DNA from 4 places in the Pseudomonas sp. 20P_3.2_Bac5 genome. Region 1 is predicted to be linked to each of the others. Evidence: predicted binding sites of a transcription regulator. Region 1 holds the regulator's gene; each other region holds the start of a gene.
The links. Region 1 encodes FliA, which starts transcription of late flagellar genes. Its sites were predicted from a motif close to CTAAAGTTTNNNNNNNNNNNGCCGNTAA; they were not measured.
Positions count from the first base shown of each region.

Region 2: a site for FliA is predicted at 3,251-3,278, ahead of NTD88_RS13440 (flagellar protein MotY). Genes of this name have one in related genera too.
Region 3: a site for FliA is predicted at 3,354-3,381, ahead of NTD88_RS15435 (methyl-accepting chemotaxis protein). Genes of this name have one in related genera too.
Region 4: a site for FliA is predicted at 3,430-3,457, ahead of flgM (flagellar biosynthesis anti-sigma factor FlgM). Genes of this name have one in related genera too.

Region 1 is NZ_JANLOA010000066.1:138,949-144,091, reverse strand. It holds gene flhF (flagellar biosynthesis protein FlhF) at 1-1,210, shown strand, start outside; gene fleN (flagellar synthesis regulator FleN) at 1,331-2,164, shown strand; gene fliA (RNA polymerase sigma factor FliA) at 2,161-2,901, shown strand; gene NTD88_RS11800 (chemotaxis response regulator CheY) at 3,007-3,381, shown strand; gene NTD88_RS11795 (protein phosphatase CheZ) at 3,400-4,188, shown strand; gene NTD88_RS11790 (chemotaxis protein CheA) at 4,201-5,143, shown strand, end outside.
Region 2 is NZ_JANLOA010000070.1:80,987-86,129, reverse strand. It holds gene bfr (bacterioferritin) at 1-153, opposite strand, end outside; gene NTD88_RS13460 (bacterioferritin-associated ferredoxin) at 362-583, opposite strand; gene NTD88_RS13455 (peroxiredoxin) at 811-1,413, shown strand; gene rnt (ribonuclease T) at 1,473-2,141, opposite strand; gene pyrC (dihydroorotase) at 2,138-3,184, opposite strand; gene NTD88_RS13440 (flagellar protein MotY) at 3,316-4,335, shown strand; gene NTD88_RS13435 (argininosuccinate synthase) at 4,464-5,143, shown strand, end outside.
Region 3 is NZ_JANLOA010000086.1:12,709-17,851, reverse strand. It holds gene NTD88_RS15460 (FMN-dependent NADH-azoreductase) at 6-617, opposite strand; gene NTD88_RS15455 (LysR substrate-binding domain-containing protein) at 737-1,645, shown strand; gene NTD88_RS15450 (MmcQ/YjbR family DNA-binding protein) at 1,638-2,000, shown strand; gene NTD88_RS15445 (DUF1294 domain-containing protein) at 2,022-2,396, opposite strand; gene NTD88_RS15440 (undecaprenyl-diphosphate phosphatase) at 2,396-3,226, opposite strand; gene NTD88_RS15435 (methyl-accepting chemotaxis protein) at 3,522-5,143, shown strand, end outside.
Region 4 is NZ_JANLOA010000098.1:1,143-6,285, reverse strand. It holds gene NTD88_RS17605 (glutamine synthetase family protein) at 1-210, shown strand, start outside; gene NTD88_RS17600 (MFS transporter) at 371-1,699, shown strand; gene NTD88_RS17595 (flagellar brake protein) at 1,740-2,483, opposite strand; gene NTD88_RS17590 (flagella synthesis protein FlgN) at 2,559-3,026, opposite strand; gene flgM (flagellar biosynthesis anti-sigma factor FlgM) at 3,075-3,392, opposite strand; gene flgA (flagellar basal body P-ring formation chaperone FlgA) at 3,573-4,325, opposite strand; gene NTD88_RS17575 (chemotaxis protein CheV) at 4,393-5,143, shown strand, end outside.

The DNA.
Region 1 (5,143 bases):
TGGCGGTGTCGAGCTGACGGCTGCGCTGGACTACAAGCTGTCTGCCCTGTCGCCGCGGGTGCCGAACGTCGAGCTGGAAGACGAACTGCGCAAGACCCAATCGCGCATCGCTACCGCCCAGGCCGAGCTGACCACCCGCAACGAAAGCGACACGGGCAACCGCCAGTTGTTCGCCGGCCTGCCGCTGACCGCCTCCGAGCCGCTGGTCGAGTCCCGCGCCGCAGAGCTGCCACCGGCGCCTGTCGCACCGGTCGCCGCGCCGATCGATCAGCGCCTGTTCGACACGATGCGCTCCGAGTTGTCCGGCCTGCGCGAACTGCTGGAAGTTCAGCTCGGCTCGCTGGCCTGGACCCAACTGCAAGGCAGCAAGCCGCACCAGGCCAACCTCTGGCGCCGTCTGCAGCGGATCGGCCTGTCCGGCCCGCTGTCGCGCGACCTGCTCAACCTGACCGTCGATATCGAAGACCCGCGCCACGGCTGGCGGATGCTGCTCGCTCACCTGGCGCGCATGATCCATGTGCCGGAAGTCGAGCCGATCGAAGAGGGCGGGGTGATTGCCATGGTCGGCCCGGCCGGCATGGGCAAGACCACCACCCTGGCCAAGCTGGCTGCGCGTTACGTGCTCAAGTACGGCGCGCAGAACCTGGCGCTGGTCAGCATGGACAGTTTCCGTATTGGTGCCCAGGAGCAGCTCAAGACGCTCGGGCGCATCCTCAACGTTTCGGTAACCCACGTCGATCCTGGCCAGTCCCTGGCCCAGGCGCTGGAACCGTTGCTGCGCAAGCGCGTGGTGCTGATCGATACCGCCGGCCTGCAGGCCAGCGATCCGGCCCTGCGCATGCAGCTTGAAACACTGGCCGGGCGCGGTATCCACGCCCGGAACTATCTGGTGCTGGCAACGACCAGCCAGAAGCAGGTGCTGACCGCCGCCTACCACAGCTACAAACGCTGCGGCCTGGCCGGTTGCATCCTGACCAAACTCGATGAAACCGCCAGCTTGGGCGAAGTCCTGAGCCTGGCCATCAGTCACGAATTGCCAGTGGCCTATCTCACCGATGGCCCGCGCATTCCTGACGACCTGCACCTGCCGCGCCGTCACCAGTTGGTGAGCCGCGCGGTCAGTGTGCAGATGCAGGACGAGCCGAGCGAGGAGGCCATGGCCGATATGTTCGCCGACCTGTACCACAGTGACGGCAAACGCGTCGGCTGAGGTGGATATGTTTCAGTTGCAAAGTACCTACATCACAGGGTCTGCCGGGCATTTTTCAGTTGTTCCAGGGGCAGCCAGTCATGTGGCCTCGGTCTAAGCAAGACAAGGTAAAGAACAAATATGGGTAGCATGCATCCCGTACAGGTGATCGCCGTGACCGGCGGCAAAGGTGGCGTCGGCAAGACCAACGTGTCAGTGAATCTGTCGCTGGCGCTGGCCGAACTCGGCCGTCGCGTCATGCTGTTGGACGCCGACCTTGGCCTGGCCAATGTCGACGTACTGCTCGGGCTCACCCCCAAACGCACCCTGGCTGATGTCATCGAAGGCCGCTGCGAGCTGCGCGATGTGCTCCTGCAGGGGCCTGGCGGCGTGCGCATCGTGCCGGCCGCTTCCGGTACCCAGAGCATGGTGCACCTGGGGCCTGCCCAGCACGCCGGCCTGATCCAGGCATTCAGCGAGATCGGCGACAACCTCGACGTGCTGGTGATCGACACCGCTGCGGGGATTGGCGAGTCGGTGGTCAGCTTTGTCCGCGCCGCCCAGGAAGTACTCCTGGTGGTCTGCGACGAGCCGACTTCGATCACCGACGCCTACGCCCTGATCAAGCTGCTCAACCGTGATTACGGCATGAACCGTTTCCGCGTTCTGGCGAACATGGCGCAGAGCCCGCAGGAAGGTCGCAATCTGTTCGCCAAGTTGACCAAGGTCACGGATCGCTTCCTGGATGTGGCCCTACAATACGTCGGGGCTGTGCCCTACGACGAGTGTGTGCGCAAGGCTGTGCAGAAGCAGCGAGCGGTCTATGAAGCCTTTCCGCGTTCCAAGTGCGCGCTGGCGTTCAAGGCGATCGCCCAGAAGGTCGATAGCTGGCCGCTGCCAGCCAACCCGCGCGGGCACCTGGAGTTCTTTGTCGAGCGTCTGGTGCAGCCTACCAGCGCGGGTCCTGTGCTATGAGCGCGAGCGGTTATCGGATGTACAGCAAGGCCTCGCGTGACGCCCAGTACGAACTGATCGAGCGTTATGCGCCGTTGGTCAAGCGTATCGCCTATCACCTGCTGGCGCGGTTGCCGGCCAGCGTGCAGGTGGAAGACCTGATCCAGGCCGGGATGATCGGCCTGCTCGAAGTCTCCAACAAATACGATTCGAGCAAGGGCGCCAGTTTCGAGACCTACGCTGGCATCCGCATCCGCGGCGCCATGCTCGATGAAGTACGCAAGGGTGACTGGGCGCCGCGTTCGGTACACCGCAATACCCGCATGGTAAGCGACGCGATTCGTGCAATTGAGGCAAAAACCGGTCGTGACGCTAAAGATCACGAGGTTGCTGCCGAACTTCAATTGAGTCTCGATGATTACTACGGGATTTTGAACGATACCTTGGGCAGCCGCCTGTTCAGTTTCGACGACCTGTTGCAGGACGGCGAACATGAAGGCCTGCACGAGGACGGTGCCAGTGCCCAGCTCGAGCCTTCGCGCGATCTGGAAGACGAGCGCTTTCAGGCAGCCTTGGCCGATGCCATCGCCAACCTGCCTGAACGTGAACGCCTGGTGTTGGCGCTGTACTACGACGAAGAGCTGAACCTCAAGGAAATCGGTGAGGTCCTGGGGGTCAGCGAGTCGCGCGTCAGCCAGTTGCATAGCCAGTGTGCGGCGCGTCTGCGCAGCCGGCTGGGGGAATGGCGGGCGCGTTGAGCACAGCTTCGATGCAGTCGTAATACCGTGGTGCCGGAATTGATTGAACGCGCGTTCAGCGCTGAGCGCGTTAAAGACTGCTTGGAGGTCTAATTGAACAAAGAAATGAAAATCCTCATCGTTGACGATTTTTCGACGATGCGGCGGATCATCAAGAACCTGTTGCGTGACCTGGGCTTCACCAACACGCATGAGGCCGACGACGGCAACACCGCGCTGCCCATGCTCGAAAGCAACAACTTCGACTTCCTGGTGACCGACTGGAACATGCCTGGCATGTCCGGTATTGACCTGCTGCGCAAAGTCCGCGCGGACGAGCGTCTGAAACACTTGCCTGTGCTGATGGTGACCGCCGAAGCCAAGCGCGAACAGATCATCGAAGCTGCCCAGGCCGGCGTTAACGGCTATGTGGTCAAGCCTTTCACTGCCCAGGTGCTGAAAGAAAAAATCGAGAAGATCTTCGAGCGCGTCAATAGCTGATGTACGCACGGGGGCGCTATGGAGCATAAACATTCATCTTTGGACGACTTTGAGTCGACGCTGAAGAAACACGCCCAGGAGCTGGTGAAAAGCCTCGAACGAGGCAATTTCGGCGACGCGGTGCAACTGATCCATCAGCTGAACCAGACCCGTGACCGCGGCCTGTATCAGGAAGTCGGCAAGCTCACGCGAGAGCTGCACAGTGCGATCGTCAGTTTCCAGATCGATCCGCACATGCCGCAGGCCGAGGAAGTTTCGCAAATCACCGACGCCACCGAGCGCTTGTCCTATGTGGTCAAGCTGACCGAGGCGGCGGCGAACCGCACGATGGACCTGGTCGAGCAGGGTACGCCCGTGCTCCACGATCTCACCAACGAAGCCCGTGAACTGCACGACGACTGGCAGCGCTTCATGCGCCGCGAAGTTGCGGCGCCGGAGTTTCGTGAGCTGGTCCAGCGTGTCGACAGGTTTCTGGCGCGCAGCGCCGAGGGTACCCACACCGTAACCGGGTACCTCAACGATATTCTCCTGGCACAGGACTATCAGGATCTGACCGGCCAGGTGATCAAGCGGGTGACCTCGTTGGTCACCGAAGTCGAAAGCAATCTGCTCAAGCTCGTACTGATGGCCAGTCAGGTCGACCGCTTCGCCGGTATCGAACATGACCACCAGCAGCTTCGTGCCGAGCAAGACCAAGATAAACATCCGACCCGGGGTGAAGGACCGCAAATTCATGCCGATAAACGTGAAGATGTCGTGTCCGGCCAGGACGATGTCGATGATCTGCTGTCCAGCCTGGGTTTTTAGGGAGCACGTTTGATGAGCTTCGGCGCCGATGAAGAAATCCTTCAGGATTTCCTGGTAGAGGCCGGCGAAATTCTTGAGCAACTGTCCGAGCAACTGGTCGAGCTGGAAAGCCGCCCGGATGATTCCGACCTGCTCAATGCGATCTTTCGCGGTTTTCACACTGTAAAAGGGGGCGCCGGCTTCCTCCAGCTCCATGAGCTGGTGGAGTGCTGCCACATCGCCGAAAACGTATTCGACATCCTGCGCAAGGGAGAGCGTCGGGTCGATTCCGAACTGATGGACGTGGTCCTGGAGGCACTGGATACCGTCAACAGCATGTTCGGTCAGGTTCGCGAGCGTACCGACGTCACCCCGGCCACGCCTGAGCTGCTGGGCGCCCTGGCGCGTCTGGCCGAGCCGGGCGGTGCCGCTGCTCCGGCAGAGGCTGAGCCTGTGGCCGAAGCGGCGCCTGAAGTGGCCGCCGTTTCCGGTGACATCACCGACAGTGAGTTCGAGCAACTGCTCGATTCGCTGGGTGCGGTCAAGGAAGAGGCCGAAGCGACTGCTGCCAGCGACGAAATCACCGACGCCGAGTTCGAATCCCTGCTCGACCAGTTGCACGGCAAAGGCCAGTTCGCTGCCGACAGCCTGCCAAGCGCCGCCGCGTCAGCGCCGGTCGCCGAAGTGGCGGGTGCCGCCAGCGACGAAATCACCGATGCCGAATTCGAAGCGCTGCTCGACCAACTCCATGGCAAGGGCTCCTTCGCCGTAGACGCATTGCCAGGTACCGTGGCCGCCGCGCCAGAAGCCAGCGAGCCCGCCGTGGCTGCCGGTGGCTCGGGCGATCACATCACCGAGCACGAATTCGAAGCACTGCTCGATGAGTTGCACGGCAAAGGCAAGTTCGTGCCTGACAGCGTGAGCGCCGCCGCGCCGGCCGTTGCAGTCGCCGCCAAGCCGGCAGCCAAACCTGCCG
Region 2 (5,143 bases), on a different contig from region 1:
CTCGTCGATGGATTCTTTGTATTCGTGCTTGCCGAGTTTTTCCAGGCCCCAGTCTTCGTACATACGCGCATGCAGGAAGTATTGGTTGATCGCGACCAGCTCGTTTCCGAGGATCTTGTTGAGATGCTGGATGACGCTTACGTCGCCTTTCATGATTGAGGTCCTGCTCTTCAAGTGTGCCAATAAGCAGGAGTTTGAGCCTGGCAACTTTCTCTGTCAAACCTAAGTTATTGAATAATAAGTGAAAATTAATCGGAATAAGAATGTTTGTGTTCCGCGTTTTACACCTAACTAGTTGAATTATGGGAATAAAAAAACCGGACACTAGGTCCGGTTCTTTATAAATGGGGAAAAGATTTTTTCAGGCGGCGGAGAATTCCACGGGATAAGGCAGGGCAGAAGCCTGGCTGGCCTGGATTTCAGTCAGGGTCTCGCGGACGACCTGCTTGGCAACACACGCACACTTGCCACATTGGCTGGCCACGTTGGTGGCGGCGCGGACTTCCTTGTAGCTACAGCATCCTTCATAGATCGCATCGCGGATCTGTCCGTCGGTTACACCAACACAAAGACACACATACATAGAAGAAGACCATCAGGGTGGCGGACTCAATGGAACGAAGCTTAATGTTAATGAGAATGCTTGTCAAAACTCTTCTTGTGAGCCGCGAGATAGAGCGACCGCCGGTAGGTCAAACTGTCTGATCGCCATTACTCGGCGTCCCGCGCAGCGCGGTGTATGATGCCCAACTCGTGTCAGGCGACTTCGATCGCCTGCGTAGTTAGTTTCACACCATCAGGAGAAATCGAATGAGCGTGCTCGTTGGCAAAAAAGCCCCGGACTTCACCGTCGCCGCAGTACTGGGCAATGGCGAAATCGTCGACAGCTTCAACTTGGCTTCGGCTATCAAGGGCAAGTACGGCCTGGTGTTCTTCTACCCGCTGGACTTCACTTTCGTCTGCCCGTCCGAGCTGATCGCGCTGGACCACCGCATCCCTGACTTCCAGGCGCGCAACGTCGAAGTCATCGGCGTCTCGATCGACTCGCACTTCACCCACAACGCCTGGCGTAACACCCCGGTCAACAACGGCGGTATCGGCCAGGTCAAATACACCCTGGCAGCCGACATCTCCCACGAAATCTGCAAAGCCTACGACGTTGAGTCCGAAGGCGGCGTAGCCTTCCGTGGCGCGTTCCTGATCGACACCAACGGTGTCGTCCGTTCGCAGATCGTCAACGACCTGCCACTGGGCCGTAACATGGACGAGCTGCTGCGTCTGGTCGACGCCCTGCAATTCCACGAAGAGCACGGCGAAGTCTGCCCTGCCAACTGGAAAAAAGGCGACAAGGGCATGACCGCTTCGCCAGAAGGCGTTGCTGCTTACCTGAGCGAGAACGCTGGCAAGCTGTAATTCGCCACGCACAAAAAAACCGGCCCATGTGGCCGGTTTTTTTGTGCGTTGAAAACGACTCACTCGTCGAAATCGTGCCAGCCGCCCATTTCTTTCCAGCGGTTGACGATGCCGCAGAACAGCTCGGCGGTCTTCTCGGTGTCGTAGCGGGCGGAATGCGCCTCGCGGCCATCGAAGTCGATATCGGCGCTCTGGCAGGCCCGTGCCAGGACGGTCTGGCCATAGGCGAGGCCGGCGAGGGTGGCGGTGTCGAAGCTGGAGAACGGATGAAACGGGTTGCGTTTCATGTCGGTGCGCGCCACGGCAGCGTTGAGGAAGCCGAGGTCGAAGCTGCTGTTATGGCCGACCAGGATCGCCCGCTTGCAGCCATTGGCCTTCAGCGCCTTGCGCACGCCGCGGAAGATATCGGTCAGCGCCGCTTCTTCACTCACTGCCATGCGCAGCGGGTGATCGAGCTTGATCCCGGTGAACTCCAGGGCCGCCTGCTCGATATTGGCGCCCTCGAAGGGCTCTACGCGGAAGAAATAGGTGTGTTCCGGAAACAGGAAGCCCTTTTCATCCATGCCGATGGTCACCGCGGCGATTTCCAGCAGCGCGTCGGTGGCGCTGTTGAAGCCGCCGGTCTCGACATCCACCACGACGGGCAGATAGCCACGGAAACGTTCTGCCATCGGGTGGCGCGAACCACCGCCAAGACCTTCCTGGTCGTCGAACTGATCGTCACTCACGCGTTTTCCTCCAGCAGGCGCCAGCGCAGTTGCTCACCGGCGCGCAGCGGGACGACAGTCTGCTCACCGAAGGGCAGGCTGTCGGGTGCGGTCCAGCTTTCGCGGACCAGGGTAATGGTGTCGGTGTTCGCTGGCAGGCCGTAGAACGCCGGGCCGTGCAGGCTGGCGAAACCTTCGAGTTTGTCCAGGGCATTGCGCTGTTCGAAGGCCTCGGCGTACATCTCGATCGCCGCATAGGCGGTGTAGCAGCCGGCGCAGCCACAGGCGGCTTCCTTGGCGTGACGGGCGTGCGGTGCCGAGTCGGTGCCGAGGAAGAACTTGCTGTTGCCACTGGTGGCGGCGTCGAGCAGGGCGACCTGGTGGGTGTTGCGCTTGAGGATCGGCAGGCAATAGAAGTGCGGGCGAATACCGCCGACCAGCATGTGGTTGCGGTTGTACAGCAGGTGCTGGGCGGTGATGGTCGCGCCGACGTTGGCCGGAGCTTCGCTGACGAACTGCGCGGCATCGGCGGTGGTGATGTGTTCGAAGACCACTTTCAGCGTCGGGAAACGCTCGACCACGCGACGCAGGTGCTCGTCGATGAACAGCTTCTCGCGGTCGAACACGTCGACCTCGCTGCGGGTCACTTCACCGTGCACCAGCAGCAGCATGCCGACTTCGGCCATGGCTTCGAGCACCGGGGAAATCTTGTCGATGCTGGTAACGCCGGAATCCGAGTTGGTGGTGGCACCGGCCGGGTACATCTTGGCAGCATGGACGAAGCCGCTGGCCTTGGCGGCGCGGATTTCTTCCGGCTGCGTGCGGTCGGTGAGGTACAGCACCATCAGCGGCTCGAAACGGCTGCCGGCCGGACGGGCGTCGAGAATACGCTGGCGATAAGCGCCGGCTTCGTCGGCATTGCGTACCGGCGGGACCAGGTTAGGCATGATGATGGCGCGGGCAAAGGTGCGCGCCACGTCAGCGACGGTGTGAGGCAGGACGGCTCCATCGCGAAGATGGATGTGCCAGTCGTCGGGACGCAGGAGGGTCAGGCGGTCGGACATTGGGGATTCCAGGCGGTTCGAACTCTGGGCGAATGCTACCGGAAAAGCCTGGGTCGAGCACTCGCTATCAAGTTTTGCCAAAGCCGTCCGATAGCCTGCTGGTAAGTCGAAAGAATTTTGTGGAGCCGCCCGTGCGCCAGCGTTATCTAGCCCTGTTCAGCCTCTTTGTCAGCCTTCCGGCCGCCGCGCTCACGTTCCAGACGCGTGTGGAAAATATCGAGTGGAAGGTCGAAGGCGATCAGTTCGAGTGTCGCCTGATCCAGCCGATTGCCGATTTCGGCAGCGGCGAGTTCGTGCGTCGCGCCGGCGAGCAGGCGACGTTCCGCCTGCGCTCGTCCAGCAACATGCTCGGCGCGGGGTCGGCCACCCTGCTGGCCGCGGCCGCGCCGTGGCAACCGGGGCGCGGCGACATCAACCTGGGATCGATCCGCATGTCCGGTAGCGGCGTGCTGTTCAATAGCTCCCAGGGCCAGGCCAGCCGTCTGATCAACGGGCTGATGGATGGCCGCAGCACGGTGGTTCGCAACTACGCCGGGGAAGCCGGGCGGGCCATGGAAGTCCGCCTGCTGCCGGTGAAGTTCAACAAGGCCTTCGCTGACTACCAGGCCTGCACCGCCAAGCTGCTGCCGATGAACTTCGACCAGATCCGCCAGGCGCGCATCGGGTTCCCCGGCAATGGCATCGACCTGGACGCCGATGCCCGCGCCCGCCTGGACGTGATCCTCGACTTCCTCAAGGCTGACCCCACCGTCAACCATATCGAGCTGGACGGCCACTCCGACAACAGCGGCAACCGCCTGACCAACCGTGACCTGTCCCGCCGTCGTGCGCTGGCGGTGATGGAGTACCTCAAGGCCCATGGCGTACCGGAAAGCAACATCGTCGTGCGTTTCCATGGCGAGCGTTATCCGCTGGCGGCCAACAATTCGGCGGGCAACCGTGCGCGCAACCGGCGGGTGAATATCGAGCTGGACCGCGTGACCCCGGTCGAGACGCCAGCAGCGGAGAAACCCGCAGCGCCAGCACCGACGCCAGCTGCCACTCCCGCCGCACCGGAGGCCTCGGCGCCTGCGGCAACCCCGGTGGCGCCGGCGAAGTCGAATACCCCCGCCACGCAGCTGACGCCAGGCAAAACGTCGTTGAAGTCCTGAGTGCGACCGTCCGTCGCGCTCACGACAGTTCCTGTCGCTTTGTCGTCACAAGCTGTCGCCCCACTGTAAATTCCGCACCAAGAGCGGTAGAATCCGGGGTTTTCCGTACAACCCCGTGGAGTGATGGCATGGCGGACGTAAAAAAGGTCGTACTGGCGTATTCCGGCGGCCTTGATACTTCGGTGATTCTCAAGTGGCTGCAAGATACCTACGACTGTGAAGTGGTGACGTTCACCGCCGATCTGGGGCAGGGCGAAGAGGTCGAGCCGGCCCGCGCCAAGGCTCAGGCCATGGGCGTCAAAGAGATCTACATCGATGACCTGCGCGAAGAGTTCGTCCGAGACTTCGTGTTCCCGATGTTCCGCGCCAACACCGTCTACGAAGGCGAGTACCTGCTGGGTACTTCCATCGCCCGTCCGCTGATCGCCAAGCGCCTGATCGAAATCGCCAACGAAACCGGCGCCGACGCCATTTCCCATGGCGCTACCGGCAAGGGTAACGACCAGGTTCGTTTCGAGCTGGGCGCCTACGCGCTGAAGCCGGGCGTCAAGGTCATTGCGCCATGGCGCGAGTGGGACCTGCTGTCCCGCGAGAAGCTGATGGACTACGCCGAGAAGCACGCCATCCCGATCGAGCGTCATGGCAAGAAGAAGTCGCCGTACTCGATGGATGCCAACCTGCTGCACATCTCCTACGAAGGCGGTGTCCTGGAAGATACCTGGACCGAGCACGAGGAAGACATGTGGCGTTGGAGCGTCTCGCCTGAGAACGCCCCTGACCAGGCCACCTACCTGGAGCTGACTTACCG
Region 3 (5,143 bases), on a different contig from region 1:
GAGACTCAGGCCGCGGCGAACAGGTCGTTGGCGATCTGAGCCTGGGCAGCCTGCAGCGCGTTGTTGCGTGGCTCGTCGCCATAAGCCAGACCGTGGGCGCGGACGAATTCGATGTCGGTAATGCCGATGAAACCGAGGAACACCTTGAGGAAATCTTCATGGCCGACACCAGTAGGCTGACCGACATGCAGACCGCCCGCGGTGGAGACCACGATCACTTTCTTGTTACCGCACAGGCCTTCCGGGCCGGTTTCGGTGTAGCGGAAGGTCTTGCCGGCGACAGCAATGCGGTCGATCCAGGCCTTGAGCTGGCTGGCGATGCTGAAGTTGTACATCGGCGCGCCGATCACCACGGCGTCAGCGTCGAGAAACTCCTGCAGGGTCTCGGCGCTCAGATTGGCTTCGTGGGCCAGAGCGGCGTCGCGTGCTTCTTCCGGAGTGCCCGCGGCCAGCAGGGTGGCGGAGGAGAAATGGCTGATGGCATCGGCGGCGAGGTCACGGTAGACCACCTGGACCGATGGCTCGGCGGCTTGCCAGGCCTGGACCACTTGCTGGCTCAGTTGGCGCGAAGCGGAGTTGTCGCCGAGGATGCTGGAATCGATGTGCAACAGTTTCATGGGGCTCTCCTGAATGAGGACCACTGGTCGGCGGTCACGATGGAGACAATCCTAACGGCACAACCAATAGCTGATAAGCTCGCAAAATTGCGTTAGTTCGTCCCACTGATGGAACAATCATGCAAGACCTCAATGACCTGTTCTACTTTGCCCGCGTGGTTGAAGCCGGTGGCTTCGCCGCCGCCGGGCGCCAACTGGGGATTCCCAAATCACGCTTGTCGCGGCGGATCGCCGAACTGGAAGAGCGCCTCGGTACCCGCTTGCTGCAACGCACCACCCGGCAACTGAAGCTGACCGCCGTGGGCGAGCGCTACCTGCGCCACTGCCAGGCGATGCTGCTGGAGGCGGAAATGGCCGACGAAGCGGTCGCCAGCATGACCAGCGAACCGCGCGGACGATTGCGCGTGTCCAGCCCGGTGGGCCTGGCCCACGCCTTTCTGCCGGAGGTGATCACCCGCTTCCTGGCGCTGTACCCGCACGTGCAACTGGAAATGGTCCTGGTCAACCGCCGTGTCGACCTGATCAACGAAGGCATCGATGTCGCCCTGCGCGTGCGCGACCTGGGCGATGAAGACCCGGCACTGGTCACCCGCCGCCTCAACCGCGCGCAGATGCAACTGGTAGCCTCCCCCGACTTTGCCCGCCAGCACCCGGTCCAGCACCCGAACGAATTGGCCGTGCTACCAGTCCTCGGCGCGGTAGAGGCCGACCGGCTGGTGCACCTGCGCCTGATGGACAAGGACGGCCAGCGTGAAGAGCTGAGCCTGGAAGCCCGCCTGGGGATAGACGATTTTGTCGTACGCAAGGCCGCGGTGCTCGCCGGCCTGGGCTTCACCGCCCTGCCCTTGCTGCACTGCGAAGCCGAACTGGCCAGCGGCGAGCTGGTGCGCCTGTTGCCGGACTGGTCGATGCCCAGCGGTTACCTGCAAGCGGTCTATCCGCATCGGCGCGGCGTACTGCCGGCGGTGAGGGCGTGGATCGACCATCTGGTCGCTTCTTTCGAGGAATGTGGAGAGCGTTATGTCTGAAAAGACCCTGAACCAAGAACAGGTCGCGGAATTCTGCCTGACGCTGCCTGGCGCGCGGGAAGACTATAAATGGGGCGGCGTGCGGGTGTTTTCCGTGGCCGGCAGCAAGATGTTCGCAGTGCTCGACCTGGCGGGTGCGGGGCTGTCGTTCAAGGTCGACAAGGACCTGTTCCTCGGCTACGTCGATATTCCCGGGGTTCGTCCGGCGCCGTATCTGGCCAGGGCGCACTGGATCAGCGTCGCCCCGCCCTACGCATTGGGACGCGAGACGCTTGAGGACATGTTGAGGCGGTCGCACCAGTTGGTGGTGAAGAAGTTGCCGAAGCGGCTGCAGGTGGGGTTGTTGCTGGATTGAACCGGGGCGTTGAGGCGGCGGCTAGAAGATATGCCGCCATTGGCCCAGAAACAGCACATCGACCCACACCACCTGGTGCACCAGCACGATCAGCCAGAACACCACTTGATAGGACAGCTTGCGCGTCTTGTGTCGCCACAGTTGCTGCGCCACCAGCGCGCCCGGCCAGCCGCCGAGCAGTTCGCTGAGGTGCAGCAGCTTTTCCGGAATGCGCTGGCCCTGCACTTGCGCCTGGCGCTTGTCGTGCCAGTAGAGCCCGGCACACACCAGGCTCGCCGCTATATACAGCAGCGCAGGCAACCAGAACTGTTCGGCGAGGCCCGTTTTCAGGGCCCCGCCCAGCGGCAGCAGGCAGAGCATGGCGAACGCCAGCAGCTTGAGCCGTGGATAGCGCATCAGCCGTGGGCCACCGACCAGTCGACCACGCCGAAGGCCCAGGTCCCGAGAATCACCAGGCCAAAGACGATGCGGTACCAGGCGAACGCCGCGTAGCTGTGGCTGGCGATGAACTTGAGCAGGCCGCGTACAGCGATCATGGCGAAGATGAACGAGACCACGAAGCCGATGGCGAAGACCATGAAGTCGTCCGGCTGGAACAGGTCACGGTATTTGTAGCCGGAGTACACCGCGGCGCCGACCATGGTCGGCATGGCCAGGAAGAACGAGAACTCGGTGGCCGCCTTGCGCGACAGGCCGAACAGCAGGCCGCCGATGATGGTCGAGCCGGAACGCGAAGTCCCCGGAATCATCGCCAGGCACTGGGCGCAGCCGATTTTCAGGGCGTCGGTCCAGTGCATGTTGTCCACCTCGGCAACACGGATCACATGCTCGCGACGCTCGGCCCAGAGCATGATCACGCCACCCACCACCAGCGCTGCGGCTACGGTGATCGGGTTGAACAGGTACTCGTGAATCAGGTCGGCGAAGGCCACGCCCAGCACCACGGCGGGCATGAAGGCGATCAGCAGGTTGACGGTGAAGCGCTGCGCCTCACGCTGGCGCGGCAGGCCCACCACCACGTCGATGATCTTGCGGCGAAACTCCCACACCACCGCCAGGATCGCACCCAGTTGAATGATGATGTTGAAGGCCATGGCCCGTTCACCGCCGAAGTTGATCAAGTCGGCCACGACTATCTGGTGGCCCGTACTGGAAACCGGCAAAAACTCTGTCAGACCCTCGACGATGCCGAGAATCACTGCCTGCATGGCGGTCCAAAAATCCATCATTCCCCCGTAAGGCGATGCGCGTGGCATGCCCCGTTCTAGTTTTCGATACGCTTTGGTTTTTCAAGGCCCAGGCATGCGACGGCGACCATAAAACGGAAACGGCCACATTAATCGCGACATACCCTTCAGATTTGGCGCAGAAAGGCCGAAATCCTATCAGACCTGTGGGATAAACGCTGCCCGGTCGTACTAATGGAGCCAGCCGAATCAACCACTTAGCCATTGGTCGAGTAGGTGGAAGCGCTAAAGCATGCTTGGATGCTCAAAATAACAAGAACTCGAGATGACCTTCATGAAGACTTTACGCAGTATGTCGATCAGCCGGCGCCTGTGGCTCATCCTGGTGCTGGCCGTGGCGATGTTGGTGACCCTCGGGTTGCTTATGCTCAATCAGATTCACTCTGACCTGTACCGGGCCAAGGCGGAAAAGACCCGCCATGTGGTCGAGACTGCCGCCGGGATTCTGACGTACTACCAGGGTCAGGAAGCCGCTGGCAGCCTTAGCCGCGAAGCCGCACAGCAACAGGCGCTGAACGCCGTGCGGGCGCTGCGCTATGACCAGAACGACTACTTCTGGATCAACGACCTGGGGCCGAAGATGCTCATGCACCCGACCAACCCCAAGCTCGAAGGCCAGGACCTCTCCGGCATCCGCGATCCCGACGGCTTTGCGCTGTTCAATGAAATGGTCAGCCTGGCCAAGACCCGCGGCGCCGGCAGCATCGACTACCGCTGGCCCAAGCCCGGCGCCAGCGACCCGGTGGAAAAGACGTCCTACATCCAGTTGTTCAAGCCCTGGGGCTGGATCATCGGCTCTGGCATCTATATCGACGACATGCAGGGCGAGTTCTTCCGTCAATTGCGCGACGCCTCGCTGCTCGGTGCCGGCATCGCGGTAGTCCTGACGCTGCTGGTGCTGCTGATTTCCCGCAGTATCGTCCGCCCGTTGCAGGAGGCTGTGGAGGCCATGGCCACCATCGCCAGCGGCGAAGCCGACCTGACCAAGCGCCTGGACACCCATGGCAACGACGAAATCACCCGCCTCGGCCAGCACTTCAACAGCTTCACCGGGCAGTTGCAGCAGGTGGTCGTGCGTCTCCAGGAAGCGGCGCGAGAACTGGGCCATTCGGCCGGCGAGGTCGGTGATAACGCCGGGCAGACCCAGCAGCGCAGCGACCAGCAGTCGCAGCAGATGGAACAGGTGGCCACCGCCATCAACGAAGTCACTTACGCCGTCCAGGACGTGGCGAAGAACGCCGAGCAGGCTTCCAGCGAAACCAGCGAGGCGCAGGAACGCGCCCGCCAGGGCCAGCAGAGCATTCACGGCAGCCTGCGCAAGATCGACGAGCTGTCCGCCACCATCGACCAGGCGGTCCATGTGATTCAGGCCCTGGCCGGCCAGAGCACCCGCATCGGCAGCGTGCTGGAAGTGATTCGCGCCATTGCCGAACAGACCAACCTGCTGGCCCTCAACGCCGCCATCGAGGCCGCCCGTGCCGGCGAGCAGGGTCGCGGTTTTGCCGTGGTCGCCGACGAAGTCCGCCTGCTGGCGCAGCGGACGCAACAGTCCACCGCCGAAATCCAGGCGATGATCGAGCACCTGCAAGGTCAGTCGGAAGCAGCGGTCAAGGCCATCGACGCCAGCAGCCTGGCCTCGCGGGAAACCGTCGAGCAGGCCAGCGAAGCGGGCGCCAGCCTGGATGCCATCAGCCAGGCGCTGCACAACCTGACCTCGCTCAACGCCTCGATTGCCAGCGCCACCTTGCAGCAGGCCCATGTGGTGGAAGAGATCAACCGCAGCGTCACCGAAACCGCCGACCTGTCGCGCCAGACCGCCGTCGCCGCGCAGCACTCCAGCAAGTCCGGCCACGCGCTCAACCGCCTGAGCGCGCATCTCGAGCAAGTACTGGGGCA
Region 4 (5,143 bases), on a different contig from region 1:
ATCCAGGGCGAGTTCGAAGTGCCGGACCACCTGTCGCTGCCATGCACCCTGCATGCGGCGCTCGACCGGCTCAAGCGCAGCGATCTGGCGCGCGAGCTGTTCGGCAAGGAGTTCATCGAGGGCTACCACGCCACCAAGACCCTGGAGCTGACCAGCTTCTTCGATGAAATCACCCCGTGGGAGCGTCGTGTGCTGGCTGCCCAGGCCTGACCGAACGCAGGCTGCGCTAGAGCCACCCACTAGAAGAGGCCGATCCCGGTAACGTGATCGGCCTCTTGTTTTTTTCTCCGAGCCCGAGCCTGTGGCGGGAATAATCACTTATGCTTTCACGCAGTTTTTCCATCTGCTCAAGAGGCCGTTCGGGACGCTGATGCGCACTATCTGGAAGTCTTTTCGCGCGTTGTACTTCGCCGCTTTGATGATGTTGATCGGTTCCGGTCTGTTGAGTACGTACCTGGCCCTGCGCCTGAGTGCCGACCATGTGGACAGTCTCTGGGTCGGTGCGCTGATGGCGGCCAACTATTTCGGCCTGGCCCTGGGCGGCAAGATCGGCCACCGGCTGATCGCCCGGGTCGGCCATATCCGCGCCTACGCCACCTGTGCGGGGATCGTCGGCGCGGCGGTGCTCGGTCATGGCCTGGTCAGCTGGCTGCCAGCCTGGCTGTTTTTACGGGTCATCGTCGGCCTCGGCATGATGTGCCAGTACATGGTCATCGAGAGCTGGCTGAACGAGCAGGCCGACGCCAAGCAGCGCGGCGCGGTGTTCAGCGGCTACATGATCGCCTCCTATCTCGGCCTGGTGCTGGGCCAGTTGATCCTGGTGGCGCACCCGCAACTGGGCCTCGAACTGCTGATGCTGGTCGCCATGTGCTTCGCCCTGTGCCTGGTGCCGGTGGCGTTGACTCGGCGCATCCACCCGGCGCCGTTGCGGCCGGCGGCCATGGAGCCGCGGTTCTTCATCAAGCGCGTACCGCAGTCTTTGAGCACGGTGCTGGGTTCGGGGCTGATCGTCGGGTCCTTTTATGGTCTGGCGCCGTTGTACGCCTCGCGGCAGGGCCTGAGCACCGAGCAGGTGGGTCTGTTCATGGGCTGCTGCATCTTCGCCGGCCTGCTGGTGCAGTGGCCGTTGGGCTGGCTGTCCGACCGCTATGATCGGGCGGTGCTGATCCGCAGTGTCGCGGTGGGCCTGGCGGTGGCTTCGTTGCCGCTTGCCGTGTTGCCCGAGGTGCCGATGGTGGTGCTGTTCGTCGCCGGGTTCGTGGTGTCGCTGTTGCAGTTTTGCCTGTACCCGCTGGCCGTGGCGTTCTCCAACGACCATGTGGAGAGCGAGCGGCGCGTGTCGCTGACCGCCATGCTGTTGGTCACCTACGGTGTCGGTGCGAGCATCGGGCCGCTGGCCGCGGGTGTGCTGATGAAGGTCTTCGGCGAGCAGATGCTCTACGCTTTCTTCACCTTCTTTGCGCTGGTGCTGGTCTGGCGGATTCGGCCCAAGGCGGTTACCGGGCTGCATCAGGTCGATGATGCGCCGCTGTCCCACGTGGCCATGCCAGCCGCCAGCTCACCGCTTGCCGCGGCCTTGGACCCGCGCGTGACCGAGCAGGTGGTGCAGGATCAGATGCAGACGCCCGTCGCGGCCGAGGATACCGAGGAAGAAGAGGGAGAGGCCGGCAAGGAAGGGCAAGAACAGAAGCCGGTGTGATCCAGGAAGGCTGGGACCGCATCGCGGTCCCAAGGGGTACTCAGTAGTCGTCTTTGTCGAAACGGCGAGCTTCGCGCTGCAGTTGATAGACGAAACTTTCGATCTTGCGTTGCATCTGGCCGGTGACGTTGTGGAAGCGGATACCGGCGAAGGTGGCGCCCAGGCGCTCTTCGAAATGCAGGTGGCGCAGTTCGACCGACATATTGCTCAAGCCCAGCGGGCTGCCCGCAGCGAACTTCTCGTAGACCTGACCCAATTGCAGGCGCTCTTCGATGTTGCCTTCGAAGCGCAGCTTGCAGCCGGTGGCGGAAACGTCCAGCAGCTTGCCGCGAATGGCGCCAGCGCCTTTGAGCTTCTCGCCGTCGAGAACAACGTCCACCAGTTGCGACAGCTTCAACGCGGCGCGGAAGGCGTTGCGGCGCTGGTGATAGGTCACTTCGGCAGGCAGGGAGCCGCGGTAGAAACGGGCATTATCGGCAGTCACGACCGTCAGTGGCTCGTTGCATTCCCAGGCGATCCGTACGCCGTCATGGAAACCTTCGACCCGGAAGGGTTCGCCGTTTTCCAGGAAACGCTCGCCGTCGCGAGGAATCATTTCGTCTAGGGACAGGACGTTGTTGTCGCGGTCGACGTCGACCACGTAACTCTGGAAACGCTGACTGCGCTCATGGAAGGTAATGATCAGCGGATCATGGCTCTCTTGCAGCATCCGCAAGTTGGCGGCAATTTCCAAAGGCGTGGTGAAGACCTTCGGAGGCTGCGGAGCTTCTACGTCATTGAACACGGTTGATGAATCTCCAGGCAAAAACGACACACGCAGCCAGCATTCTGCCAGCATGTGTTGTGCCTTGATAGAGGGTCACGCCTGGCTGAGCGCACGAGGCTTGGCAAGTGGCGAGGTAGAGCCCCGGCTGTCGTAGAGCGAAGGGGCTTCACCGCCCATGAGGATTCTGATCTGGTTGGCCGTGGTGGCCTGCTGCAAAACGATGGATTGACCGTTACGTTCGTTGATGGTCTTGCATTCGTTGAGCAGATTGCCCAGCACATCGAGTTGCTGCAGCAATTGCGCACCCAGGTGCGATTGACTGGCCAGTTTCTCGACGCCGGTGCGGTCTGGGGGCAGGCCCAGACTGGTGAGCAGTTCACTGCGCCGACGTCCCTGCTGATCAAGTAGCACTACCAGCGATTGCTTGTAGGCCAGGATATTTTCCAGCACCGGCATGTCCCGGCCGTGCAGGGCGACGTATTCGTCCTGCAGGAGCTGGAGCAGTTGTTGTGCCGGGCCGATATCGTCTTCGATCAGTTGCAGCAGGGTAGTGTCGTGCATGGCTGGCTCTTGGAGTCGTAGCGTCCTTGAAGTCAGCGCGCCAGAGGGCTAGCGCTGAGCTTCGAAATTAAGCAGTTTGCTGGCGACACGGTTGGCGTCGACCTGGTAGCTACCGTCGGCGATCGCCTGTTTCAACGCGGCCACACGGTCGCTGTTGACGATAGGTTGGTCGCGCAGCTTGTCGCTGACCTGTTGCAACTGCTGTGCCTCGTGGCTGAGGTGTACCGTTTCCCCGCTCTGGGCGGTGCTGGCAACTGCTTCGGACTGGCCTGCGCGGTTGCTGGCGGCGCTTTCCTGGCTATTGCCGGTGCGCAGGCCGCCCGTCACTGACGGGGAATTATTCAAACGACTGAAGTCGATGACCATGATCAGAAAACCTCTGGGAATTTGGACGCTTGCCCTTTTTTCGGCCGACCCGAAAAAAACTTTAGGCGCGAATGAATGATCCTTCGCGGCAGGTCCATCAGCCCGTACTGGGACACAGTTTAGGAAATGCAGTCCCTGATCGCCAGCTTTCATCAGCCGTGCGTGCGATGCGGCACAAGGTCACATGGCAACCTCCACCTGGCCGGGACCGGTTACCCTGGCCTTCACCACGCGCTTGGAGTTGAGGTTGCGCACGCGAATTTGCTCGCTTATGCCGCCTTTGGTCAAGGCTTCGCCGGGCATGCGCACGCTCAACGTGCCGCTGCGGGCGGTGATCACGACATGGTCACCCTTGCGGATCACCTCGGCCTGTTCCAGGTGAACCGGGGTGATGACCTGGTCGATGACCATTGGTCGGATAACTTTCTGTCCCAGTGCCTGGTCGAGGCTGGCGAGGAAACCCTGGCCAAGCAGGCCGACGTCGCGCTCACGCAGGGCGATGTCCTCTTCGCTGACCACGGCTTCGCGCTTGAGCGGTCGGGTGACCACCACCACGTCTCGGTACAGCTTGACCTGGGCGGGAACGAACACCGTCCATGGCGAGCTGCCATCACAGCGCACCCGCACGGTTACCCGGCCCAGCGGCTGCGCCGGACTTTCCAGGTTGGCGCCCAGTTGTTCACTGCACAACGGCATGCGCAGGCGCGGGTCGAGGTTGTTGACCTGGATCTCGTAGCGGCCCTCGGTCTGGCTCTTTTCCAAATAGTCTTCAACAGTGAATTCAAGAAACCCCTGGGTGACACCGATAAGCTGTTCAGGCAAGGTGAAGGCGTCAGCCAGAGTTCGAGCGCCGGGAGTCAACAAGCACAGCGCAGCAAGGAAGCCGGGCAGATGGCGGTGCAGGCGTCGGAAAAATGTCGTTTTCGTTTTCATACAGTTAAAAAAGCAAGGCGCGTGCCGATCCGGTGCGCTGCCCCGAGCTTCGGTTGAGGAGTCTGGCATGGCTGGTGTTATGGATTCGGTGAACCAGCGCACGCAACTGGTTGGTCAGAATCGTCTTGAGCTGCTGCTGTTTCGCCTTAATGGCAATCAGTTGTACGGGATCAACGTCTTCAAGGTCCGGGAAGTGCTGCAATGCCCGAGCCTGACGCTTCTGCCCAAATCCAGCCGGGTTGTGCGCGGTGTTGCGAATATTCGTGGGGCGACCATCCCGATCCTGGATCTGGCGATGGCGACCGGCTTGCCCGGTCTGAATGAAGACTCGAGCAAGAGTTTCGTCATCATTACCGAGTACAACACCAAGACCCAAGGGTTCCTGGTGCATTCGGTCGAACGCATCGTCAACATGAACTGGGAAGAGATCCATCCGCCACCCAAGGGAACCGGCCGCGATCACTACCTCACGGCGGTGACCCGGGTCGACAACAAGATGGTCGAGATCATCGACGTCGAGAAGATCCTTGCCGAAGTGGCGCCAAGTTCCGAATCGGTGTCTTCCGGGGTGGTCGATGCCGATGTACAGAGCAAGGCGGTGTCGCTGCGGGTGCTCACCGTCGACGACTCGTCGGTGGCGCGCAAGCAGGTGAGTCGCTGCCTGCAGACCGTCGGCGTCGAGGTGGTCGCGCTCAACGACGGGCGTCAGGCGCTGGACTACCTGCGCAAGATGGTCGACGAGGGCAAGCGTCCGGAAGAAGAATTCCTGATGATGATTTCCGACATCGAGATGCCGGAGATGGACGGTTACACGCTGA